DNA from 2 places in the Nitrospirillum karajorum genome. Region 1 is predicted to be linked to the other one. Evidence: predicted binding sites of a transcription regulator. Region 1 holds the regulator's gene; the other holds the start of a gene.
The links. Region 1 encodes PhoB, which activates phosphate uptake and scavenging genes when phosphate is short. Its sites were predicted from a motif close to TNTCATAAAACTGTCA; they were not measured.

Region 1 (7,915 bases):
TCCCTGTCGCGCATCGAGCTGGATGAGCACACCCACCCCACCGGAGAAACCAACGTCGCCCAGTTGGTGCAAAGCGTGGTCGCCATGCTGGAGCTGAAGGCGGCGGCCCGCAAGATCACCATCAAGGTGCACGGCGGCGAGGATCTGCCGCGCGTGCAGGGCGATGAGGACCAACTGACCCAGGTGTTCCAGAACCTGATCGACAACGCCATCAAGTATGGCCGGGAACAGACGGACGTGGTGGTGTCGCTGGAGCGGGCGGACGCGCCGCCGGCCACGGGCGCCACCGGCATCCGCGCCCGCCAGAAGTCACCTCAGAAAGTGGTCGGCATCAAGGTGTCGGTGACCGACAAGGGCGATGGCATCGCGCGCACGCACCTGCCCCGTCTGACGGAACGCTTTTACCGCGTGGACGCCGCCCGCAGCCGCGCCCTGGGCGGTACCGGCTTGGGGCTGGCCATCGTGAAGCACATCGTGAACCGCCATCGTGGGCGCCTGACCATCGACAGCGAAGTGGGCAAGGGCAGCACCTTCACCGTGCACCTGCCGGGCGTGGAGAAGCCCGCTGAGAAACTGGGCGAGAAGGGGGAAAAATCCCTCCCACAATCCGCCCCGAATCTGTCACACGAAGGCGGTCGCGGCGCGGCTTGAGCCCTGAGGCGGCGGCACATCGCCGGACACACCCTACGTTCGTATGGTATAAGCCCTTGAGCGCAGGGCATTTTTGACAGCGGAATCCGCCCCGTGCCATGTCACAAAACTGTCGCCTGTTTGTAGCAATTCCATAGCGACCTGTCGCTATGGTCCACCCTGCCCGACCGGCGACGTCCCGCCGGCCGCCGTTTTTCATGCCCCGGCCGGGACCGCCGGGGATGGGGTGGTAAGAGAATGCCCGCCGAACACACCGTCAAATCGTTCGAGCAACAGCTGCAGCGCCTGTCCAACCTGATCACCCAAATGGGGGGCGTGGCCGAAGCGCAGGTGGACGGTGCCGTGCAGGCGGTGGTGCGCCGGGATGTCGACCTGGCCGCCCGCGTGATGAAGGCGGACCTGCAGTTGGACGACTATGAGCGCGGGATCGAGCAGGAGGCCGTGCGCATGCTGGCCCTGCGCCAGCCCGTGGGCAGCGACCTGCGCGAGATCCTGGCCGCCCTGAAGATTTCCGCCGACCTGGAACGCACCGGCGACTACGCCGCCAACATCGCCAAGCGCAGCATGGCCCTGGCCAAGCTGCCCGCCGTGCGGCCCGTCAGCGCCATTCCGCGCATGGGCAAGCTGGTGGAAAGCATGCTGAAGGACGTGCTGGACGCCTATATCGATCGCGACGTGGGCAAGGCCATCGACGCCTGGAACCGCGACGAGGAGCTGGACGACCTGTACACCAGCCTCTTCCGCGAGGTCCTGACCTATATGATGGAGGACCCGCGTAACATCACCCCTTGCACCCACCTGCTGTTCATCGCCAAGAATTTGGAGCGGGCGGGCGACCACGCCACCAACATCGCGGAAAACATCCATTTCCTGGTGTTGGGCCAACCACTGACGTCCAGCCGCCCCAAGCATGACGAGTCCAGCTTTGTCGTCGGCCCCACGGCGGACGTCGACCTGCACGGCAGCGGCCTGCATGGGGCCGAGTCGCTGGATGACCTGTAAGTAGCGCCTGCGCCTGTACCGATTAGATTTCTCGACCCACCTGCCTCCGCCTGCGGACAGCCAGTTTTAGGGACACCCCATGAACGCCTCGTTGAAGCCCTTGGTCCTGATCGTCGAGGATGAAACCGACCTCGTCACGCTGCTGAGCTACAACCTGGAGAAAGAAGGCTTCCGGGTGCTGACCGCCAACGACGGTGAGGAGGCCCTGCTGCTGGCCGACGAGCAGGCGCCGCACCTGGTGCTGCTGGATTGGATGCTGCCGCTGATGAGCGGGCTGGAGGTCTGCCGCCAGATGCGCCGCAACCCCAAGACTCGCGAGATCCCCATCATCATGCTGACCGCCCGGGGCGAGGAGGCGGACAAGGTGCGCGGCCTCAATTCCGGCGCCGACGACTACATCTCCAAACCCTTCAGCCCAACCGAACTGGTGGCCCGCATCCGCGCCGTGCTGCGCCGGGCCGTCCCCTCCCTGGCGGAGGAACTGCTGCGCTACGGCGACATCAGCATGGACCTGGCCGCCCACCGGGTGCGCCGCAACAGCCGCGACATCCACCTGGGCCCGACGGAGTTCCGCCTGCTGCGCCACTTCATGCAGCACCCCGGCCGCGTCTTCTCGCGGGAGCAGTTGCTGGACATCGTCTGGGGCCACGACGTGTACGTGGAGCCGCGCACCGTGGACGTGCACATCCGCCGCCTGCGCAAGGCCCTGAACGAGGAGACGGAACTGGACATGATCCGCACCGTGCGGTCGGCCGGCTACGCCCTGGACATGAAGTCCGCTTGATATTTCCATATCGGCGGCCCGAGGGGATACCTCGTGCCGCTGGTCGGCCTCCGTATCATGCGGCGAGGGCGGCCGTCGCCAGGGTCGCGGCCTCGTCCTCCGTGGCGGCCACCTCCATCGCCACGCCGAAGGCCTTCACGGCGATGGCGGCTTGGACCTTGAAGGCAGCGCGTTGCGCCGCGTTCGGCTCCACCGTGATCACCGCGCGGCATAACGCCGCCAGGGTATCGCGGTTGCGCTTCAGCCACATACCGCGCAGGCGCCGGTCCTCATGCGCCTCCCCTTCCGGGGAATCGCGCATGATGATGACGAAGGGCACGCTCCGTTCCAACAGGGCATCCATTTCCCGTTCCCACTGCGGCGCGTAACCAGGCCGGGTGGTGCCGGGCCGGGTCGTCACCACGGGAAAGCGGCTGAGATCGTGTATCTCGAACAGGCTCATCCTCAATCTCCTTAAAACACATCCGCAAATAGCGCCGCAGCACCGACCTCCGAGAGGTGGATGGCGCGGGCCGCACGCACGCGCATCTCCGCCTCATATTCCCGCGCGGCCGCCGTGGGGGACGAGGTGCGGGACAGGCTGTCCGCCAGCACGGCGGCATCCCGCAGGGCGGTGTTGGCCCCCAGGCCACCGGCCGGGCTCATGGCGTGGATGGCATCGCCCAGGAAAGTCACCGCCGCCGCCGTCCAGTGGGGCCAGGTGCGGGCCAAGCGGGCGCTGCGCACCGGCAGCCGGGTTATGCCTTCCGGATCGGCATGCCGGAACAGACCGCGCAGGCTGGGATGCCAATCGCGCGCCAGATGCCGTGCCACCGCCGCCGGCACGGCATCTGGCAACGCCCCCATCATCCGCGAGCGCGGACCAATCAAGGCCCAGTAGAGATAGTCGGCCACGGGGGTCAGGCTGGTCGAAGCGCCCTCCGGGGCAAAGGCCGCAGGCGGAAACAGCATGGGCTCGATGATACCGGCATGGCCGTCGGCGAAGACCACGCTGGTGCCTGTACAGAGGTCGTCGCCCACCACCGCCCGCACCTGAGGCGTCAAAACGGTGCGGCCGTAGAGGCAGACCGCCCCCACATCCAGCGGCTCCGCCTGGGGCATCAACTGACGGCGCACGACGGAGTTGACACCGTCGGCGGCCACCACCAGGCCGGCGCGAACGGTGGTGCCATCAGCGAAGGCAATATGGGCGCGGCCGTCCGCCCCCACGGCCAGGCCCTGAAACGCGGCGCCGAAGCGCACCCGGTCCTCGATGCCCGAGAGCAAGATTTCCCGCAGCGTCTGACGATGGACGCAAAAGTCTCCCGCCGCCGCGCCACCCGCCGCGTTGTCCCGGCCTTGCGCATCGGGGGCCGCACTCCACACCGCCGGCGCGCGACCGGTCACCGGTGCCAGTTGGCCGTCCAGGAAGCGGCTGCGCGGGGCGGCCACGGCACAGGTGCGCCTGAACAGGTCATACAGGGACGGCGACAGGCACCGGGCCAAGGCATCAGCGCCATCCGCGTCGATGCGCACGCGATAGCCCTGGGACCGGCTGTCCACGGCCACGTCCCGCTCGTACACCACGCACGCGACACCGGCGCGCGTCAGTGCCTGCGCCAGGCACAGCCCCCCCAGGCCCGCCCCGATGATCGCCACCTGCGTCCCATTCATTCCGTCACCATCCGCCTAACTCCGCGCTGGAGTATCGATATCCCACCGAACGAGGCACTTGATAACGACAGTCGGACGAAAAATAATGCGGAGCGGCCAAACCGTCCGGCAGCAACCCCCCTTTACCTCAGGGAAAGCCATGCGTCCCGACAGCGATAGCAACCGCATGACCAAGGAAGCCTTCCTGGAGATGTGTGAGCGGGCGGACGGTCCGCCCGTCCTGACCTTCTGGGGCAGCCATTCGCGGGAGGATCGGGACCGCATGGGCACGAGGGAGATCGACTGGCACGCCCACCGCCGGGGACAGCTGTTCTGCATCGCCAGCGGCCTGATCCATGTGCGCACGGCACATGGATCCTGGATGCTGCCGCCCTTGCGCGCGGGATGGCTGCCACCCGGCATGATGCACAAGGTGACCATCAGCGGCGTGCTGGACGGCTGGGGCATGATGCTGACGCCAGAGGCCAGCGCGGGCCTGCCCGACAGCCCCTGCGTCATGGGCATCAGCGACCTGTTGCGATCACTGGTGCGGCGGGTGTCGGGATGGCCGCTGGAGGCGGCGTTGACGCCAGAGCAGGAGCGGCTGCTGGCCGTGTTGCTGGATGAGGTTCGCCTGGCGCCGCGCGAACCGCTGCACCTGCCCATGCCCACCGACCCGCGGCTGCTGCGTCTGGCCCTGCGCCTGCTGAAGGCGCCGGACGATGATCGCCCCCTGGGCGTGCTGGCGCGCGATGCCGGCCTGTCGGAACGGACGGCCCGCCGCTTGTTCATGGCGGAAACGGGCCTGAGCGTGACCCAGTGGCGCCAGCAGGCCCGGCTGACCCTTGCCCTGGAACGGCTGGCGAAAGGGGAGCCGGTGACGGAGGTGGCGGATGCCTTGGGCTATGCCACGCCCAGCAACTTCATCGCCATGTTCCGCCGGGCCTTTGGTGAGCCCCCCGCCCGTTATTTCGCCCGAAGGGGGATCGCGGCCTGACCTTCTGCCTAGGGCCGCCGAACGGATAAGCCACTTATCCTGCCCCGTTTTCAGGGCAGGCCTGCCCACCAAGCCCGCTACCCAAGCGCCGTTCCCGACGCTATGGTGCCGCCATGGTCGACCATCCCACGCCCCCGCCCTTCACCGCCGACACCCCCGCCACCGACGCCCTGACGGCGCAGGAGCGTGAGGCGCGATCCTTCGGTTTCCGCGCCATCAACCCGGCGGAGAAGGCACCGCTGGTGCAGGGCGTGTTCTCCAGCGTCGCCAGCCGCTACGACATCATGAACGACCTCATGTCGGTGGGCATCCACCGGCTGTGGAAGGCGGATTTCGTCAGCCTGGTGAACCCCCGGGCGGGCGAGACCATCCTGGACGTGGCCGGTGGCACGGGCGACATCGCCTTTCGCATGGCCGCCAAGGCACCCGCCGCCCGGATCATGGTCTGCGACCTGACGGAAGCCATGGTGCGTGTGGGCCGCGATCGCGGCATCGACAAAGGGTCCATGCCAGGCTGGGACCAGACGCCGGAAACGCGCGGCGGTCTACAGTGGACCGTGGGCAATGCCGAGTCGCTGCCCCTGCCCAACCGCTCGGTCGACGCCTACACCATCGCCTTCGGCCTGCGCAACGTCACCCATATCGACAAGGCCCTGGCCGAGGCCCACCGCGTGCTGAAGCCCGGCGGACGCTTCTACTGCCTGGAATTCAGCCAGGTGAACCTGCCCATCCTGCGCGAGCTGTACGACCGCTATTCCTTCGAGGTGCTGCCCCGCATCGGCCAGGTGGTGGCAGGTGACCGCGACAGCTATCAGTACCTGGTGGAAAGCATCCGCCGCTTCCCCGAGCGGGAGGCGCTGTGCCGCCGGCTGGAGGCCGTTGGCTTCAGCCAGGCCAAGGCCCGGCCCCTGACGGGTGGCGTGGCCGCCATCCATTCCGCCTGGCGCGTCTGACCATGTTCCGCATCCTGCGCAACCTGCGCCGCCTGTACATCATCGGGCGTACGCTGGGCCGGCATGGCGCCCTGTTCCCGGAGGAGTTCCGCGACGTGGCGCCAGGCCTGGCCATGATGCTGCGCCTGATGAACAACAACCGGGCGCCCGGCCGCAAGGGCCAGCGCCTGGCGGCCGCCATCCAGGAGCTGGGTCCCAGCTTCATCAAGCTGGGCCAGGCCCTGTCCACCCGGTCCGACCTGGTGGGCGACGCCGTGGCCGAAGATTTGGCCCTGCTGCGTGACCGGCTGCCGCCCTTCCCCACGCCCCAAGCCGTGGCCATCATCGAGGAACAGCTGGGCCGCCCGCTGGGCGAGATCTTCCAGAGCTTCGAGCCCGAGTCCGTGGCCGCCGCCAGCATCGCCCAGGTGCACTTCGCCGTGACGGCGGAGGGCAAGGAGGTGGCGGTGAAGGTGCTGCGCCCCGGCGTGGAACTGGCCTTCCGCCGCGACATCGACCTGATGTTCTGGCTGGCTGGCCTGGCCGTGCGCGTCCTGCCCCGGCTGAAGCGCCTGAAGCCGGTGGAGGTGGTGGAAACCTTCGCCGAGACCGTGCGCATGGAGATGGACCTGCGCCTGGAGGCCAGCGCCGCCTCGGAACTGGCCGACAATTTCAGGGGCGACGTCACCTTCAACATCCCCAGGGTGGATTGGGACCGCACCAGCCAGCGGGTGCTGACCATCGACCGTATCCACGGCATCCCCGTGGATCAGGTGGACGCCATCCGTGCCGCCGGCTTCGACCCCGACGACGTGCTGCGCCAGGCGGCCAATTCCTTTTTCAACCAGGTATTCCGCGACGGCTTCTTCCACGCCGACCTGCATCCGGGGAACATGTTCGTGAACATGTCCGGCCATCTGGCGCCGGTGGATTTCGGCATCATGGGGCGGCTGGACCGGCAGACGCGACTGTACCTGGCCGACATGCTGCTGGGCTTCCTGAACCGCGATTACCGCCTGGTGGCCGACGTGCATTTCGACGCCGGCTACGTCCCCGCCCACCAGTCGCGCGAACTGTTCATGCAGGCGGCCCGCGCCATCGGTGAGCAGGTGCACAACAAGCCGCTGCACGACATCTCCGTCGGCCGGCTGCTGGCCCAGCTGTTCGCCGTGACCGAGCAGTTCGAGATGGAGACCCAGCCCCAGCTGCTGCTGCTGCAAAAAAGCATGCTGACGGCGGAAGGCGTGGGCCGCGCCCTGAACCCCAAGCTGAACATGTGGGAAGTGGCCCGCCCCCTGATCGAGCAGTGGATGCGGGAGAACCGTGGGCCGGAGGCGCGCCTAGCCGAGGCCGTGCGCAACCTGAGCGCCACCGCCCACAAGCTGCCCCTGCTGCTGCGCCACGCCGACCGCCTGGCCGAGCACCTGGACAGAGGCGGCCTGCCCATCGACCCGCGCAGCATCGACGATCTGGCCACCCGCCTGGGGCGGGGCCGGGGTGGATGGCAATGGGCCGCCATCCTCGCGCTGACCGTGGCCGTCACCGTCCTCGCCTTGCGATAAGCCAGGCCGGCATGAGGCACTGCCTCATGCCGGTAGGACGCGACCGCGTCCGCCGGAGCGAGCACCGCAGGGCGCAGCGAGGACAAGCCAAGGCGGCGGATGCCGCCGCCCGGCGCTTGAGGGACAACATACACAAACCCTAACCAAAACTTGCGCGGCACGGCCCTGGCCACAAGGCAGCCCTGCGAGTCGTCCGCTTGACGCGGGTACGAAACGAACAAGAGGATGGCGCCTCTCGTTCCATATGTTTCACCCTTCGTCTTTGAGGAATTAGGTCATGGCCTTGCCCGTCGTTGCCATCGTCGGTGCCACCGGTGCCGTTGGCGTCGAGCTGCTCGAGTGCCTGGAGCAGCGT
Region 2 (7,915 bases), 610 kb from region 1:
GAGAAACAGCGGGCGCGTCCCAGGAACGGGCGGCCCGCGCGATGGACAACAGGTGGGCACATCCGCCGCGGCTTGGGGGCCGACGGCGGCAGGGCGGCGCGGGCGTGAATGGACAGGCTCGCCGTACCCGGCAGGGGCGGCGGGGCGCGTCCGTCCGGGCGGGGCCGCGCAACGGGCACCATACTTTCCAAGGATTTGGGCATGCAGGCACAGGTCACGGCACGCGTTCGGCATCCGGTGGGTTTCTGGTTCGTCTTCTGGGGTGAGTTGGCCGAACGCGCCTGCTACTACGGCATGCGGACGCTGCTGGCGCTCTACATCACCTCGCAGCTGGGCTTCTCCGACAGCGACGCGGCCACCGTCATCCAGATTTTCATGGCGTCCTGCTACGCCCTGCCGCTCATCGGCGGCGTCATCGCCGACCGTTGGCTGGGCCGCTATCCCACCATCATCATCTTCTCGTTTCCCTACATCTTCGGGCAGGTGGTCCTGGGCTTCGCCAGCAGCCCCTGGATGCTCTACGCCAGCCTCGCCCTGCTGGCCATGGGCGCCGGCGCCATCAAACCCAACGTCAGCCCGCTGATGGCCCGCATGTACCAGGAACAGGGCAAGGAAGCCCTGATGGACAAGGCCTTCAGCTATTTCTACGTGGCCATCAACATCGGCGGCTTCGTCACCTCCTATGCGCTGCCCTGGGTGCGCGACAAGGCGGGGTACCAGGTGGCGCTGATGCTGCCGGCGGCCCTGATGACGGTGGCCCTGGTGGTGTTCGCCGCCGGCAAGCGCTTCTACCCGCAGGAAAACGCGGCCGATCGGGCCGCGGCCCGCGCCAAGACCGGCCAGCCCGCCTCCAGCATGACGCCGGAGGAACGGACCCGCCTGGTGCGCATGCTCCTGGCCTTCCCCATGATCCTGGTGTTCTGGATGGCCTATGACCAGACGGCCACCACCTGGGTGTTCTTCGCCCGCGACTATATCGACTTGAATTTCTGGCCCTTCGGTTTCGAGCTGACCCCGGATCAGCTGCAGGCGGTCAACCCCCTGATGATCATTCTGCTCACCCCCATCTTCAACGCCTTTTGGGGCGGCGTGGACCGGCGTCGCGGCACCCTGACGCCAGCGCGCACCAAGGTGTTCGTAGGCTTCGGCATCACCGCCGCCTCCATCGCGATCATGGCGCTGGCCGGCCTGCTGGCGACCAAGGATCATCCTGTCAGCATCTGGTTCATGCTGATTTCCAACATCGTGCTGGGCTTCGGTGAGCTGTGCATCAGCATGATCGGCCTGCAATGGGCCTACATGGAGGCGCCGGCCCGGCTGAAATCCTCCATCACCGCCGTGTTCTACCTGACGGTCTTCGCCGGCGACATGGTGGGCGGGCTCTATGTCCAGCTGTATGACCGGCTGACCCCCGTCGCCTATTTCGGTGGACAGGTGGCGTTGCTCATCCTGGCCGGGGTGATCTTCTTCGGCGTGGCCCTGCGACGCCAGCGGGTGCCGGCTGTCGCCTGAACCGGCCCCATGGCCCGATGTGATGGCCCGGTGTGACGGGCAGCAAAAGAAAAGGCCGCCGTCCCCTGCCTGGGACAGCGGCCTTTTTCTTGATCCTGCCGATTTTCGTCCCGGTCAGGAGAGCCGAGGAAGGTCAGGCGGCGCCCGCCGTCGGGGTCGCCTCGGTCAGCCCGTTGTTCAGGGCCCAGATGGCCGCCTGGGTGCGGTTGTTGCAGTTGATCTTACGCAGCAGGCTCTTCAGGTGGACCTTCACCGTCGCCTCGGTGATGTGCAGGCCGTTGGCGATCACCTTGTTGCTCTCGCCCTTGACCAGGGCGCGCAGGATTTGGGTTTCGCGCATTGACAGGCCCTTGTGCGGACCGGTGGTGCCGACCGTGCCGGCCTGGCTCTGCTGGGTCAGCAGAAGCGCCAGATCGGACGGGAACACCTTCTCCCCCAGCATGACCAAATGCAGCGATTGGATCAGGGCGTTGGAGGAGCGGTCCTTGGTCAGGTAGCCGTCGATCCCGGCCTCCAGCGCCATGCGCAGGCGCGACGCGTCGAAGCCGTTGGTCAGGTAAACCAGACGGGCCTCCGGGAACGCGGCGTGCAATTGACTGACGGACGTCCTGAACTCCGCCGCGTCCGTCACGTCGAACAGGACCAGGGAGATTTCCCGGGTAACGGCATCGCGGGCGGTCGGCTTGCCCCCCGGTGTATCATTTGGTGTGGGCGCGGCCAGCTCAGCGCGAACGGCCTCCACATCCCGCGCTTCCGCGACGACGCGGAAATCCTCGGGCAGCAATTGTCTCAAGCCCTGACGGAACAGGGTACTGGGGTCGATCACCAGAACATCATGGGCGGCCATGATCCAAACCTCCGACGCAGTTGCAACTAGCTCGGAGTGTTTAATATTGGCCCTTTCGCATTATAAAACAACCCTCACTTGTGTCCTGTCGCTTTAGCCCTTTCGCGTATTCACCCCGCAGTAGCTAGCCAGGAAAGGACTTGACGGGTTTCGGAAGGGGTGCCGGGTCAACGGCGGTAGCGCTTTTCCTGCATAATTTCCAGTTGTAGCTGCTGGATTTCCGTGAGCCGTTTCCACTGCCGCTGGATGAGATAGTCAATTTTTTCGTGTAAATGACGTATTTCCAATTCAGCTTTAAGATTCACCCGGTAGTCGTTTTCCGACCGCAGGCGATCCTTCGCCTCCTGCCGCTTCTGGCTCATCATGATGATGGGCGCCTGGATGGCGGCCAAACAGGAGAGAATCAGGTTCAGCAGGATGAAAGGATAGGGGTCGAACGACTTCTCTCCCTCGAAGCCGCTGAAGATCATCCAGGCGATCAGGAAGGCGCCGAAGGTGAGGATGAAGGTCCAACTGCCGCCGAAGCTGGCCAGATGATCGGACATGCGCTCCCCCAAGGTGCGCTCCTCGGCGTAGCCTTCCTCGATGTTCTCCGCCAGGGTCTCGTGGGTGGCGATGCTCTCCGCCACCTGGCGGTCCAGCTCCGTCAACTCGCCCTTTTCCTGCTGCAGCAGTTCTTCCACATACAACGAGCGATAGCGGGCGACCACGCCGCGGCTGACCAAGGCATCGGCCGGCAGGCCGGGATGGTCGCGGCGGATGCGCACGGCCAGGCTGGGGCGCAGGGTGTCCAGGCTGATCAGGTCCCGCTTGGGGCGCAGCTTGCCGGTGACCCCGCAGGCGACCCGCTTTCCACTGGCCGGGGCGGTACCATCGGACGCGGGCGCTCCGTCCAGGCCGGGCTCGTCCTCCACGCCTTCCCCGCCGTCATCCATGCCGCCGTCGTCGCTGCCCTCATCGCCAAGATCGATGTCGGCCAGTTCCTCGGCCTCGGCCGCCAGTTCGGCAGCCATGGCGGCTTCTTGGGTTTCGTCCCGTGCCGGCTGCGCCGCGCCCTGGTCTTGCGGGTTCATGCCGCCGCGCCCCTCTTCCATCGCACTTGTCCTCTTGATCCTGGCTCTTGGCTGCTCAACCCCTGACGCCGGGGGCCACCGATACTGATAAGCGTTTCTATAACCGAACTATGACAATTTTCCGCGACCGTCGGGTGGGATGATATTTCCCGCCTGGAGAACGGACGGGGGGGGGCAGGGGGCCGCAGCCAAAGAAAAACCCCGCCGGCGGACCGGCGGGGTTTCCCTTGAACAGGCGCTCCTTGCCCTTGGTGACCCATGGGGAAGGACGGCCAGCCTTAGAACGTGAACTGGACGCGGCCGCCCAGGGACTGCCAGTTGTCGCCCACCTGGGTGTTGTTGGTGGCGGACGAGTACTTCTTCAGGTCGATGAACTGGTAGTCCAGCATGAAGCGGACGTTGCTGGTCATGTACCAGTTCAAGCCCAGGGTCCAGACTTCCTGCTGGCCGCCGCGCACGCGGTTGGCGGTGTTGGTGGCCCAGGTGTCGGAGTTCAGGTTCAGGAAGCTGTAGCGCGCCACGGCTTCCCAGGTGCCCCACTGGCCGGCGCCCGGGTTCAGCGGCTTGTCCACCGTCGGGGCGCTGAAGGCGCCCTGGTTGGCGACGTAGTTGCGCTTCTGCCCCGTCAGCACCCAGCCGGCCTCGGCGTAGTAGCCGAAGAAGCTCGGGTCGTTGGTGGCCGTGGACAGGACCTTACGACGCGTCACGTCGATCTGGTAGCCTTCGCCCTGCGCCCAGAAGCTGTCGTAACGCACCGCGGCTTCACCGCCGTAGATGGCGACGCTGTTGGCGTTGATGTTGCCGGTGTTCAGGATAGCGCCCAGGCCGCCGTAGCGGTTTTCCGGACGTTCGGACAGGGCCAGCACATGCGAACCGGCGGCGTTCACGCCGTTCGTCTGCGGCGGGGCGTACATGTAACCGACATCGGCGCCGACATGGACGATGGTGTGCTCATCGTTGATCGGGCGGAAGGCGGCGCGGGCGAACGCGGCTTTCTGGTCATCGGCCACGCCAGTGACGGCGCTGGAAGTGACAGAGGCGGTCGAACCCGTCGTGCTGGTCAGGACCGTGGTGCTGCCGAACGGGCTGGTGTTGACGTTGGCGCCGGTCAGGTAGACGTCGGCGAAATAGTTATCGCCGAAGGTGCGCACGCCGGCCGACAGGCGGCCTTCGCTGGCGATCAGGCCGGTCACGACGTTGTTGATGCCGGGACGCTCGACCAGGCCGATGTCGTTGGAGCTGATGCTGTCTTCGAAGGTGAAGGCCGGCTGCATGGCGCCGACGTCGATGATCCAGCCCTTGTAGCCGGTGTAGGACAGCTGGGCGGTCTGCAGACGGCCGGACTGGTTGAAGCGGCCCGGGAAGTCGGCCGTAACGTTGTAGGTGAAGTCGTTGAAGGCCTTGCCGGCGAAGCCGATGTAGGCGCGACGGAAGTTGAAGCCGTCGGTGATGTCCTTGACCTGACGGTTATCCGGGTTCTTCGCGTCCTGGAAGTTGTAGCCGTAGTCCAGGTGGATGCGGCCGACGGGCTGGAAGGTGAAGGCCTTGTCAGCGGACGAGAACGTCGGGATGCCGTTCGGGAAGGTGATGCTGGGCAGGTTCGCCGTGGCGGCGGTGGCGGAGGTCGCGGCCTTCTCGGCGGCGGCCTTGGACTCGGCGGCGGCCTTGTTGGCGGCGTCGGTCTGGGTCGCAATCGCCTGCAGCTGCGCCTGCAGCGCCTGGATCTGCTTGTTCAGCGCGTCGATCTGCGCCTGGGTGGCCAGCGGGGTGGCGGCCGCGGCGGCCGTGGCGGAGGCGGCGTTCGACTTCTTGGTTTCTGCAGCGGAGGCGCCGGCGGCGGCGAAAGCCACGCCCAGCACCGTGCCAGCGAGCAACACGGTCTTGAGGTTCATTTCCTAGATTCTCCCATCATCCGGTCTACGGCATGCCGCCCAATCCCGGTTTCGGGGCCGACGTCACGCGTTTGGAGCGTTTGGGCCGCGGCCCTCACGAAGCGCTCGGTAGCAATATAGCATGACAGCGAGACTGCTGAAGGTTGACAGATTTATTAAAGGGGCCGCCTGTGGCCGGGATGCAACAGTTCCGAGTCGGGTGTTTTAGCGGGCTTAAAGTAAGGCGGGGCAACAAATTTCGGACTACCGTAGTAGAGCCGCGGGCGCCTAAGGCCGGTGAAAAAAGAGCCGGCCCCCCTCCATTGCATCTATAGTGTTGTGAATAGGGCGCACCGGGGTGCCTGCTTGCGCCGGCTGATAATGCCCGGCCGCCGGGCCAGAAAGATCCGGCGGGGAGGCCGGCACAGGCACGCTTGAAAAGTATTTGAGAATCGTCGGAGGTCCGCACCGCCCGCCCGCCACCGGCGGTGTTGCGCGCCGGCGGCGGGGTACGGGGCATGAACGGGGGTGTGGGCTGCGACAATAGGCCCACAGTTTCACAAAACCGTAACATACTCGTCACCAAAGGTTCAGGACCCGGAATTTAGGGTCCGCCCGTCGAGACGGGATCAGGAGCGGTCGCGGGGGCATACCCCCTGGGCGGGCCGCCGGGGCCCCGAGATGGTCGACTAAGACGTTCCAACCCGTGGGGGAATCCCGTGAACTTTCAACCGAAGAACCTGCTGAAGGGCATGGTTGCCGCCGCGGCCGCGGTGATGATGGTGGGCGCCGCCCAGGCTGCCGACATCAGCGGCGCTGGCGCCACCTTCCCGTACCCCATCTACGCCAAGTGGGCCGAGGCCTATAAGGCCAAGACCGGCGTGGGGCTGAACTACCAGTCCATCGGTTCCGGCGGCGGCATCAAGCAGATCAAGGCGAAGACGGTCACCTTCGGCGCCTCGGACATGCCCCTGAAGGCTGAAGATCTGAAGGAAGCGGGCCTGCAGCAGTTCCCGATGATCATGGGCGGCGTCGTTCCGGTCATCAACGTGAAGGGCATCGCCCCCGGCCAGATCCAGCTGGACGGTCCGACCATCGCCAAGATTTACCTGGGCCAGATCGCCTCCTGGGATGACCCGGCCATCAAGGCGCTGAACCCCGGCCTGAACCTGCCCAAGACCTCCATCGTCCCGGTGTACCGTTCGGACGGGTCGGGCACGAACTTCCTGTGGACCACCTACCTGTCCAAGGAAGACAAGGAATTCTCCGAGCGCGTCGGCGCCAACACCTCGGTGCAGTGGGCCGCCGGCCTGGGCGCCAAGGGCAACGAAGGCGTTGCCAACATGGTGAAGCTGACCGACGGCGCCATCGGCTATGTCGAGTACGCCTACGCCAAGCAGAACACCTTGACCTTCACCAAGCTGAAGAACAAGGAAGGCAAGATCGTCAGCCCGGAAATCAAGGCCTTCCAGGCCGCCGCCGCCGGTGCCGACTGGGCCAACGCCCCGGGCTTCTACCTGGTGCTGGTCGACCAGCCGGGCGCCGACAGCTGGCCGATCACCGGTGCCAGCTTCATCCTGGTCTACAGCCAGCCGCAGGACGGCGCCGCTGTCGCCGAGGCCCTGAAGTTCTTCGACTGGGCCTACAACAACGGCCAGGCCGCCGCTGAGCAGCTGGACTACGTGCCGATGCCGGCCGCGGTGATCGCCCAGGTCGAGAAGTCCTGGTCCACGATCAAGACCGCCGACGGCAAGCCGGTCTGGTCGAAGTAACAGGACTCGGGTAAGAAGGATGCGCCCTCGGGGTCAGCCCCGGGGGACGGAGGTCGGGAGAGGGGTCGCCAACGGCTCCTCTCCCTCTCTGTCGGCTTCCTTCACAGACATCCGGGTTTCTAGGTCATCGCGTTTTCAGTATCGCAGGGCCTATGGCCGGAGGGGTGCTTTGGTGGACATGGCGGTAAAGGCATCGGACATCAGCGCGGAAAGTCCGCGGGCGCGCACGCAGCGCCGCAACGACCTTCTGTTTCGCAGCGCCACCCTATTCTTCGCCCTCCTGGTGCTGACGCTCCTGGGCGGCGTGATCATCTCCCTCATCCATGGCGCGCTGCCGGCCCTGAAGGCTTTCGGCTTCGGCTTCGTCACCACCGAGATCTGGAACCCGGTGACGGAGAAGTTCGGCGCGCTGGCCCCCATCTACGGCACGCTGGTCACGTCGGTCATCGCCATGCTCGTTGGCGTGCCCGTCAGCTTCGGCATCGCCATCTTCCTGACGGAGCTGTGCCCGGCCTGGGCCAAGCGCCCCATCGGCATCGCGGTGGAACTGCTGGCCGGCATCCCCAGCATCATCTACGGCATCTGGGGCCTGTTCGTGTTCGCGCCCTTCCTGCAGCGGACCGTGCAGCCCTTCCTGATCAACACCCTGGGCAACGTCCCGGGCATCGGCGCCTGGTTCAAGGGCCCGCCCTACGGTATCGGCGTCCTGACGGCCGGCCTGATCCTGGCCATCATGATCCTGCCCTTCATCACCTCCATCACCCGCGACGTGTTCGAGACCATGCCCGCCATGCTGCGCGAAAGCGCCTACGGCCTGGGCGCCACGACCTGGGAAGTGGT

Region 2: a site for PhoB is predicted at 5,859-5,874, ahead of pstS (phosphate ABC transporter substrate-binding protein PstS). Genes of this name have one in related genera too.

What each region holds. Positions count from the first base shown of each region.
Region 1 is NZ_JAZBQB010000003.1:1,125,711-1,133,625, forward strand. Features, by position in the region: gene UCD39_RS18750 (ATP-binding protein) at 1-651, shown strand, start outside; gene phoU (phosphate signaling complex protein PhoU) at 889-1,653, shown strand; gene phoB (phosphate regulon transcriptional regulator PhoB) at 1,733-2,437, shown strand; gene UCD39_RS18765 (hypothetical protein) at 2,493-2,879, opposite strand; gene UCD39_RS18770 (FAD-dependent oxidoreductase) at 2,891-4,090, opposite strand; gene UCD39_RS18775 (AraC family transcriptional regulator) at 4,230-5,066, shown strand; gene UCD39_RS18780 (class I SAM-dependent methyltransferase) at 5,180-6,019, shown strand; gene ubiB (2-polyprenylphenol 6-hydroxylase) at 6,022-7,560, shown strand; gene UCD39_RS18790 (aspartate-semialdehyde dehydrogenase) at 7,838-7,915, shown strand, end outside.
Region 2 is NZ_JAZBQB010000003.1:1,733,038-1,740,952, forward strand. Features, by position in the region: gene UCD39_RS21720 (peptide MFS transporter) at 202-1,512, shown strand; gene UCD39_RS21725 (LuxR C-terminal-related transcriptional regulator) at 1,646-2,359, opposite strand; gene UCD39_RS21730 (DUF1003 domain-containing protein) at 2,527-3,432, opposite strand; gene UCD39_RS21735 (OprO/OprP family phosphate-selective porin) at 3,711-5,324, opposite strand; gene pstS (phosphate ABC transporter substrate-binding protein PstS) at 6,023-7,075, shown strand; gene pstC (phosphate ABC transporter permease subunit PstC) at 7,254-7,915, shown strand, end outside.